4 regions of the Kitasatospora terrestris genome follow, and region 3 is predicted to be linked to each of the others. Evidence: riboswitches for the same ligand, from Rfam matches in the RefSeq annotation. Region 3 holds a riboswitch; each other region holds the start of a gene.
The links. Region 3 has a riboswitch for cyclic di-AMP ahead of ABEB06_RS21170 (M23 family metallopeptidase). Riboswitches for the same ligand answer to the same signal wherever they lie in the genome.
Positions count from the first base shown of each region.

Region 1: it holds a riboswitch for cyclic di-AMP, as region 3 does, so the genes downstream of both, ABEB06_RS11100 (C40 family peptidase) here and ABEB06_RS21170 (M23 family metallopeptidase) in region 3, are expected to answer to the same signal.
Region 2: it holds a riboswitch for cyclic di-AMP, as region 3 does, so the genes downstream of both, ABEB06_RS29165 (glycoside hydrolase family 16 protein) here and ABEB06_RS21170 (M23 family metallopeptidase) in region 3, are expected to answer to the same signal.
Region 4: it holds a riboswitch for cyclic di-AMP, as region 3 does, so the genes downstream of both, ABEB06_RS13275 (M23 family metallopeptidase) here and ABEB06_RS21170 (M23 family metallopeptidase) in region 3, are expected to answer to the same signal.

Region 1 is NZ_BAABIS010000001.1:2,407,205-2,409,394, reverse strand. It holds gene ABEB06_RS11105 (C40 family peptidase) at 1-771, shown strand, start outside; cyclic di-AMP (ydaO/yuaA leader) riboswitch at 1,100-1,254, shown strand; gene ABEB06_RS11100 (C40 family peptidase) at 1,265-2,190, shown strand, end outside.
Region 2 is NZ_BAABIS010000001.1:6,358,791-6,360,980, forward strand. It holds gene ABEB06_RS29160 (esterase/lipase family protein) at 1-1,056, shown strand, start outside; cyclic di-AMP (ydaO/yuaA leader) riboswitch at 1,195-1,374, shown strand; gene ABEB06_RS29165 (glycoside hydrolase family 16 protein) at 1,378-2,190, shown strand, end outside.
Region 3 is NZ_BAABIS010000001.1:4,573,608-4,575,797, forward strand. It holds gene ABEB06_RS21165 (alpha/beta fold hydrolase) at 1-504, opposite strand, end outside; cyclic di-AMP (ydaO/yuaA leader) riboswitch at 772-905, shown strand; gene ABEB06_RS21170 (M23 family metallopeptidase) at 916-1,710, shown strand; gene ABEB06_RS21175 (hypothetical protein) at 1,929-2,190, opposite strand, start outside.
Region 4 is NZ_BAABIS010000001.1:2,881,411-2,883,600, reverse strand. It holds gene ABEB06_RS13285 (SpoIIE family protein phosphatase) at 1-242, shown strand, start outside; gene ABEB06_RS13280 (hypothetical protein) at 580-798, shown strand; cyclic di-AMP (ydaO/yuaA leader) riboswitch at 1,086-1,244, shown strand; gene ABEB06_RS13275 (M23 family metallopeptidase) at 1,247-2,190, shown strand, end outside.

The sequences.
Region 1 (2,190 bases), 2.2 Mb from region 3:
CGCAGCCAGGCCCAGATGACCGACCTGGCCGGCGGCCTGGCGGCGGTCGCGGCCGACGAGTACCGCACCGGCGGCGTCGACCCGTCGATGCAGCTGATGCTCTCCACCGACCCGGACAAGTACCTGGCGCAGGCCTCCAGCTTCGAGCAGGCCGCCAACACCCAGGCCGACACCCTCCGGTCGCTCAAGGACCAGCAGCGCCGGCTGGACCAGCAGAAGCAGGAGGCCGCGGCCGTCCTCGCCGAGCTGGACAGCTCCACCCAGGCGCTGAACGACGCGAAGAACCAGGTCCAGGAGAAGCTGAAGGAGGCCCAGAAGCTGCTGAGCAAGCTCAGCGCCGCGGACCGGGCCGCTATCCTCGGCGGCGGTGCCGCCGCCTCCCGCAGCGACTCCCGCTACGACCTCTCCAGCCTGCCGCAGCCCGGCGGCTACGCCGGTGTCGCGGTCAACGCGGCGATGGGCAAGCGCGGTTCGGCGTACGTCTGGGGCGCCACCGGCCCGAGCACCTTCGACTGCTCCGGCCTGATGGTCTGGGCGTACAAGCAGGCCGGGGTCTCGCTGCCGCGCACCTCGCAGTCCCAGGCCTCGGTCGGCACCGGGGTGCCGCTGTCCGCCGCCCAGCCGGGCGACCTGGTCATCTACTACGGCGACGCCCACCACGTGGGCATGTACATCGGCAACGGCCTGGTGGTCCACGCGCCGCGCACCGGCGACGTGGTGAAGGTGATGGCCGTCGACACCCTCCCGATCAAGACCATTCGTCGGGTCTGACCGTTTCGCCCGGCTCCTGACGGGCCGTGACACGCCCGGACGCGTCGAGATCGCCCTGTGATCTGCGACACGTCCGGGCTTCGTGTTTTCCAGGCTTATGATGCGAATAAATCAGCGGTCGGTAACTGCGTGATCACAAGCGGTCATATTTGAAATCGAAATTGAGCCTCTTTCAGATTTTTTTCTGACAAGGATTTGAACGGATCACGGTTGGGTTACTAGGGTCATGCCTCGACCGCCGTGAAGTCGATCGCCCAGCCCGGGCGACGGCGGTGGTCGCCGCCGAGTCCGTGAAGCAGCGGGGCAGCTGGTCTGCCGCGGGGAAGCCCTTGCGGGGGTGCTGTGGAACGGAGCCGGGGAACCACCAGTTCCTCCGGGGTGAATCGGCGCCAGGACGGCCGCGCGAGCGGGCGGGGAGGCGTCGTAGGGCAGCTCTTCGCCCGAACCCGTCAGCTCACCTGGTAGGCGGTGTGAGGAGAAGGAGTCCGCCTTCGTGGCGTCCCATCGTCGTCCCAAGCCCGCCGGCCGCGCCCGCATCTCGATCCTGACCGCCGCTGCCGCCACCGCGGTCGCGCTCTCCGCCCAGGCCGGTGCCCACGCCGACCCGGCGCCGACCAAGGACCAGGTCAAGCAGCAGGTCGACGAGCTCAACGAGCAGGCAGAGGTCAAGACGGAGGCGTACAACGCCGCCGTCGAGAAGCAGCAGACCCTGCAGAAGCAGGTCACCCAGCTCCAGGACCAGGTCGCCCGCCAGCAGGCCCAGGTGACCACGGTTCAGGACACCCTGGCCGGCATCGCCGTCGAGCAGTACCGCACCGGCGGCATCCCGCAGACCGTCCAGCTGATGCTCTCCAGCAACCCGGACGTCTTCCTCGGCGAGGCCGGCCGCCTCGACCAGGTCGGCGCCACCCAGGCGGACCTGCTGAAGGCCTTCAAGGACGAGCAGGGCAAGCTCGACCAGCAGCGCAAGGAGGCCGAGCAGAAGCTCGGCGAGCTGGACTCGACCACCAAGAGCCTCAAGGCCGGCAAGGAAGAGATCCAGGGCAAGCTGGCCAAGGCCCAGGAGCTGCTGAACTCGCTCACCCAGAAGGAGCGCGAGGACCTCGCCGCCGCCGAGGCCAAGGCCGCCGCCAGCTCCCAGGCCGCCGCCGAGCGCGCCTCGCGCGACACGCCCCGGGCGGACCTGGCCCCCGCCAACCTGCCGGCCGGCTCCGGCTACGCGGCCGCCGCCATCGCCGCCGCCCAGTCCAAGCTGGGCAGCTGGTACTCCTACGGCGCGGCGGGCCCGTCCACCTTCGACTGCTCCGGTCTGATGCAGTGGGCGTACGCCCAGGCGGGTGTCTCGATCCCGCGCACTTCGCAGTCCCAGGCCGGCGCGGGCACCAGCGTGGGCAGCAACATCGCCAACGCCAAGCCCGG
Region 2 (2,190 bases), 1.8 Mb from region 3:
GACGGCCGCGGCGACCAGGACGGCGCCCGGCTGACCTGGTTCGGCGGCGTCCGGCAGCCCTATTCCGGCCGCTTCCTGCTCCACAGCGCCACCGGCTGGAACACCGGCCCGATCGCCACCCCCGTCCTGCTGGTGCACGGCGCCAACGACAACGCCGACCGGGCCTGGGCCGACCCCGGCGCCACCGGCAGCTGCGGCGCGGCCAGTTGCCCCTCCACCGGCCTGGCGCAGAGCCTGGCCGCTTCCGGCCACCGGGTCTTCGCGATCGGCTTCGCCCACAAGCAGGGCGACAACCTGCTCCAGGCCCAGGCGGTCGGCGACGCGATCGCGCTGGTCCGGGCCAGGCTGGGGGTCACCCAGGTCGACGTGGTCGCCTGGAGCAAGGGCGAGGTCGCGGCCCGCGCGTACGTCTCCTCGGTCCGGCCGTCCTGGGGCTGGGCCTACGCCGGGGACGTCCGGCGCCTGATCACCCTCGGCGGCCCGCACGGCGGCCTGGACTACACGTACGCCCACGGCTGGGCCTTCTCGCCGGCCACCTGGCCGGCCTGCGGCGGCACCGCCAACGCGCCCTCCCCGCACCTGTACATGACCTGCTACGGCAGCTACACCGCGCAGCCCTGCCTCGGCGTGCTGCCCAGCGGCGGGTACGACTGCTTCCCCGGCCAGCGCCAGCTGCTCGCCCGCTGGGACGGCCGGTACGGCCTCGACTCCACCGCCCAGGACTGGTGGACCACCTACTACGGCGGCCAGGGCTTCTACACCTCCGGCCAGGGCATCCAGGCCGCGATCGACGCCGGGTCGCTGATCGCCGCGCTGCAGCGGGCCGGCGTCCCCGCCTCGGTGCGCAGCTACCTGCTGGCCGGCGGCTCGGCCGACATCCCCGGGATCCTCAACGAGGGCCGCGGCCCGAGCGACGGCCTGGTGTTCACGGCCAGCGCCCTGGACACCACCGGCATCCCCACCGTCGGCGGCACCGCGCTGCTCGGCGGCCTCAACCACATGGAGCTCGCCTGGGCCCCGGCCGCCGTCCAGCAGATCACCTCCTGGCTCACCTGACCAGGGCGATCCCGCCGGCCCGCGGTGTGACGCTTGTCTCTCCCGGGCCGGTTGTCGCTCTGTCGACAATCTGTCTAGCCTGCTCGGGTGCTCGCACCGGGCACGCCGCCGCCGGGACGCCGAATCCTGTCCACCCGCCGGGGGCTTTCGCTGACCACCACTGGACAGGAGCGGGGGACCCACAGGTACGTCGCCATGCCCTCCGCTCCCTCCGGGACGGCCGGACACGGCTAGGGGTGAAGCCGCACGCACGCGCGGCCGGGCCGCCTCAGGGCCCGAACCCGACAGCTCACCTCGCAGGCGTCGCGGAGGAACCCCGTCATGCGCCTCTCCCGTCCTGCCCGCATCGGCGCCGTCGCCGGTGCCGCCGCCCTGATCGGCGCGCCGCTCGCCGGCAGCGCCCAGGCCGCCTGGTTCAACCCGTCCGCCTGGACCACCCCGTCCGTCTGGAACGCCCCGACGACCGCGGCCCCCACGACCGCCACCGTTGCCGGAACCACGTCCACCGCCGCGACCGTCACCCAGGACCGCCTCGCCCCGGAGTCGATGACCGCCGCCGTCCCGACCACCGCCTCGCTGACCGTCCACTCCTCGTCCTGCTTCACCGCCAAGACGCTCGGCGTCGGCGTGCGCGACGCCGCCGGGCGGAACCTGGACTTCCCCGGCAACGCGAGCAACGTGCAGATCTGCCCGGGCGGCACCACCTTCACCAGCGCCGCCCGCACCCTGCCGGCCGGCACCTACACCCAGTTCGGCTTCTGGCAGGACTCGGCGAACGCCTGGCACAACCTGCCCTCGCGCACCCTCACCGTGGCCGCCGCCGGCGCCGCCACCCCGGCCCCGGCGCCCGCCCCCACCGTCAAGCCGACCCCCGCGCCGACGCCGACCCCGACGCCCACGGCCGCCCCCACGCCGACGACCGCGCCGACCACCCCGGCCGCGGCCACCGGCTCGCCGATCCCGGGCAAGGCACTGACCTGGTCCGAGGAGTTCGACAGCGCCATCGCGTACGGCTCCAAGTGGACCGGCGACAAGTCCAGCGCCTACCGCTACGGCAACCACAACCCGGACGACAACAAGCTCGACTGGCTGACCACCAGCGGCGTCCAGGTCTCCGGCGGCGTCGCCACCTTC
Region 3 (2,190 bases):
GCGCTCGGTCGGGAAGTAGAACTTCTGCAGCGTGCCCCACACCCCGGGGAACGCCTTGACCACCGGGCCGACCACGCCGAACAACGCCTTCTGGAAGGCGTTCAGCGGCAGGTTCTCGATGAACGCGTCGATCAGCACCACGCCGGCCGCCCGCTCCGGCGCCAGCCCGGCCGCCTTCACCACGGTCGCGCCGGTGTACGAGCTGCCGGCCAGCACGGCCCGCTCGATGCCCAGGTGGTCGAGCAGGGCGAGCAGGTCGGCGGCGATCGCGGCCGGGGAGTAGTCGACGAACTCGGCCGAGGACTCGCCCATGCCGCGCAGGTCCATGGTGATCACCCGGTGGCCGGCCGCGGTGAGCAGCGGGACCAGGTGCCGGTAGGCGGCCCGCTGGTCGAGCATGCCCGGGAGCAGGACGACCGGCAGTCCCTCGCCCGGGGTGTCGTCGAACGCGATCCGGCCGCCGGGGACGTCGAAGAAGCGGGTGGGGGTGGTCGTGGAGCTCATCGCGGGCCTCCTGCGGGCTGCGTGCGTCGGCGGTGCCGATTGCTGTTAGCCATAAAGCTAAGGCTAATAGCCTTAGCCGTCAACCCCTCCGTCGGGCCCGTCGAATCATCACAAATCGCCCACAGGTCGTCAGGAGGGCATCACTGCCTCTCCCGAGACGCTTGGAAACAGGGGGTCCATAGGATTAACGTTTGATAACGCAGCGCGGTCGGCAACGCCGTACCCACACGGCACCGCGCGCGGTCGCCTAATCCACCGGGCCGCCCCCTCGCGGGCGCGCCCAGGAGCCGGGGAACCACGTTCCCTGGGGTGAATCGGCCAGGCCCCCGGGCCACCGGCCGTAGGAGACCTTCCACCTCCGAACCCGTCAGCTAACCCGGTCGGCGAGAGGGAAGGAAGGAGTGCGCCCCCGTGGCGTCCACCCAGACCGCTGACAGCTCCGGCGCAGCCACCAGCCTGCTCGACCACCCGACCGGGCACGACACCCGGCACCGGCTGCCCCGGCAGTCCCGCGGCACCGGCCCGCTGCTCGGCGTCACCGCGATGACCGCCGCGCTCGGCGCCACCGGCTTCGCCGCCGCCCCGGCCGGCCACGCCGCGGACGCACCCGCCGCCCCCTCCGTCACCGCCCCCGACGAGGCCTCCGGGACCGTCCTGTCCGCCGACCCCGGACTCGCCCTCGCCGCCCGCATCCAGCAGCAGGCCGACGGCCGGCGCACCGCCGCCGACGAGTCCGCCCGGATCGCCGCCGCCCAGGAGGCCGAGGCCAGGCGCGCCGCGCAGGAGGCCGCGGTCCCCCTCGGCGACCACGCCCTGCCGGTCACCGGCTACCGCCTCGCCGCGCAGTTCGCCCAGGCCGGCGCGCACTGGGCCCACCTGCACACCGGCCTCGACTTCGCCGCCCGCACCGGCACCCCGGTCACCGCCGTCACCGGCGGCACCGTCACCTCCGCCGGCTGGTCCGGCCCGTACGGCTACCGGGTGATCCAGACCCTGCCCGACGGCACCGAGCTCTGGTACTGCCACCTCGCCCGGATCACCACCCCGGCCGGCCCCGTCACCACCGGCACCGTGCTCGGCACCGTCGGCGCCACCGGCAACGTCACCGGCGTCACCGGTCCCCACCTCCACCTGGAGGTCCGCCCCGACGGCGCCGCCCCGATCGACCCGCTCACCTGGCTCGGATCGCACGGCCTCACCCCGTAGCCGCTCCCGACGGCAGCCGGGCCGCGGCCCCTTCCCCGCGCCCGGCCCGTCGGACCCGGCCCGGAGCCCGCCCTGACCGGCTCCGTGCGCAGGCTCTGTCCGGCCCGGTCCGCTCCGTGCGCAGGGCCCCTCCGGCCGGACGGCGCCGGACCGCTCGCGGGTTCCGCCCTCCGCGCGGCCACCCGCCGCCGTCCGGTGCCGTCCGGCCCGCTCCCGGCTCAGCCCTCGCCGGGCTCGTCCCGCTCCGCGAGGTAGGCCTCGATGTCCCCGGGGCCCGGCTCCGGCGCCAGGTCCGGGTACTCCGCCACCAGCAGCGCCGCCAGCCCCGGGCTCGTCCACTCCCCGTACAGCCGCAGCGCCTCCGCCTCCACCGCGGCCTCGAACCCGTCGAAGTCCCCGGCCAGCTCCTCCGGCATCGGCAGCCCGCGCGCGGTCAGCTCCGCCAGGTTCCGGTAGCTGCGCTGCATCAGCCCCTGCTCC
Region 4 (2,190 bases), 1.7 Mb from region 3:
AGGGCGTGCGCGGCCGGCTCGGGCCGGGCGACCTGCTGCTGCTGTGCACCGACGGCATGGTGGAGCTGCCCGGGCGCGATCTCACCGAGGGCATGGACCGGCTGATGGGGGAGTCCGACCGGCTGGTCGCGGCGGCCGCCCAGACCGAGTCGGCCCGCGGCGGCGCGGCGACCCGGCTGATCGACACCGTCGCCAAGGACGTCAACGACGACCGCGCCGTCCTGCTGATCTGGCGCCAGTAGCGGTCCGGCGGCCGGCCCGTGGCCCGTGGGCGACCCGGTGTCAAGAGCGGGTGGTGATCTTCGGCCAAACCTGACGGCGCTTCGGACGTACCCGCTCCGGTGCGGTCGGCCTGCCCTTTTCTCTCCCGTCCCGGTGACGGCAACCGGCCGTCGACGGCCCGTCATATGCCTTCCGCTATCGTCTCGGACGGCGGAAACCGGTCTCAGATGGCAGGATCTTCCGACCGGTTGCCCGGCAAGTCCTTTACGGAGTCCGCACGAGCGACCACACTGAGTCCGGATGGACTGGTGGGGACACGGGGGGTAGGGGCCGGTTTCCGCCTCACGAACCCCCGCCATGAATCGAGGAAGTGAGTCCGGCGTGGCCTTCTCCGTCTCCGCCCTGGTCCTGTTCGGCATCATCATGGTGATCTTCATCCGCAACAAGCAGTTGAAGACCAGCCATGCCATCGTCGCCGCCCTGTTCGGCTTCATGGTGAGCCAGTCCACCGCGGCGCAGCCGATCCAGGACTTCCTGAACTCGCTCGCCAAGGCCATCTCCTCGATCGCGGGGTGAGCAGCGTCACCCGTGCGGTGACCGGGGGTGAGTGATCGCGTCCGAACGGTGCCGAATATGCCGCTGCGTTAATGGTTGGTGTACGTAGGGTCATGATCCCGTAAGCGCTCGGTCGGGCCGTGTGCGCGGGTGGTGACCTGCCGGTCCGTCAGCCCCGTCGGGACCTCCGTCCCGGCGGGGCCGACGCTTGCCACGGGTGCCCGGCGTCGGCTTTGCTTCACCGCAGCCCGGGCGGATCGTCCGGGTGGGCCACCGGGTGGAACGCCTAGTCCTGCCGCTGCCCGGTGCCGACCAGATAACCGTTCTCGGCAGGAGCGGGGGACCCACAGGTAAGTCGCCGTACCCGGAACACCGGGGACGGCTCGGGGTGAAGCCGTGCCTAGCGCGGCCGGGCAACTCTCGTCCGAACCCGACAGCTCACCTCGTAGGCGTCGGAGAGGAATTCTTCATGTCCGCGAACGGCAAGCACCGCAAGCCCCGCCTGAAGACCATCGTCCGCATCGCCATCGCCACCGGTGTCGCCGGTGCCGCGGTCGGCCTCCCGGTCACCGCCGCCAGCGCGCACGGTACCGGCCACGCCCACGAGGGCCACCGCGCCCCGGCCGCCGCCGCCGCCGAGACCCCGGCCGTCGCCGCCACCCCGGCCGCCGACACCGCTCCGGCCGCCGCCGCGTCGCACGACTACTCGGTCGTCGCCGGCGACACCCTGTCCAAGATCGCTTCCGCCCAGCACGTCGACGGCGGCTGGGAGAAGCTCTACCAGGACAACCACTCGGTCATCGGCTCCAACCCGAACCTGATCTACCCGGGCCAGAAGCTGACCGTCGGCGGTGCCGCCGCGGCCGCTCCGGCCGCCGCCCCGGCCGAGCAGCCGAAGCAGCAGACCGCTCCCAAGCAGCAGTCCGCGCCGAAGCAGACCCAGCAGTCGACCACCACCTCGACCGCGAAGAAGGCCACCCCGAAGGCCGCCACCGGCTCGTCGACCCCGGCGTCCTCCGCCGCGGCGTCCTCCAACGCCTCCGGCTACGTCGCCCCGGTCTCCGTGCACCACACCACCGCGTGGCACGCGGCCGGCTCCAACTGGTCCAGCGGCTACCACACCGGCATCGACTTCCCGGTCTCCACCGGCACCAGCCTGAAGGCCGTCGCCGCCGGCACCGTGGTCTCCGCCGGCAACGGCGGCGCCTACGGCAACGAGGTCATCATCAAGCTGGCCGACGGCAAGTACGCCCAGTACGCCCACCTGTCGTCCATCTCGGTCTCGGCCGGCCAGAGCGTCTCCGCCGGTCAGCAGATCGGCCTGTCCGGTGCCACCGGCAACGTGACCGGCCCGCACCTGCACTTCGAGATCCGCAGCACCCCGAGCTACGGCTCGGACATCGACCCGGTCGC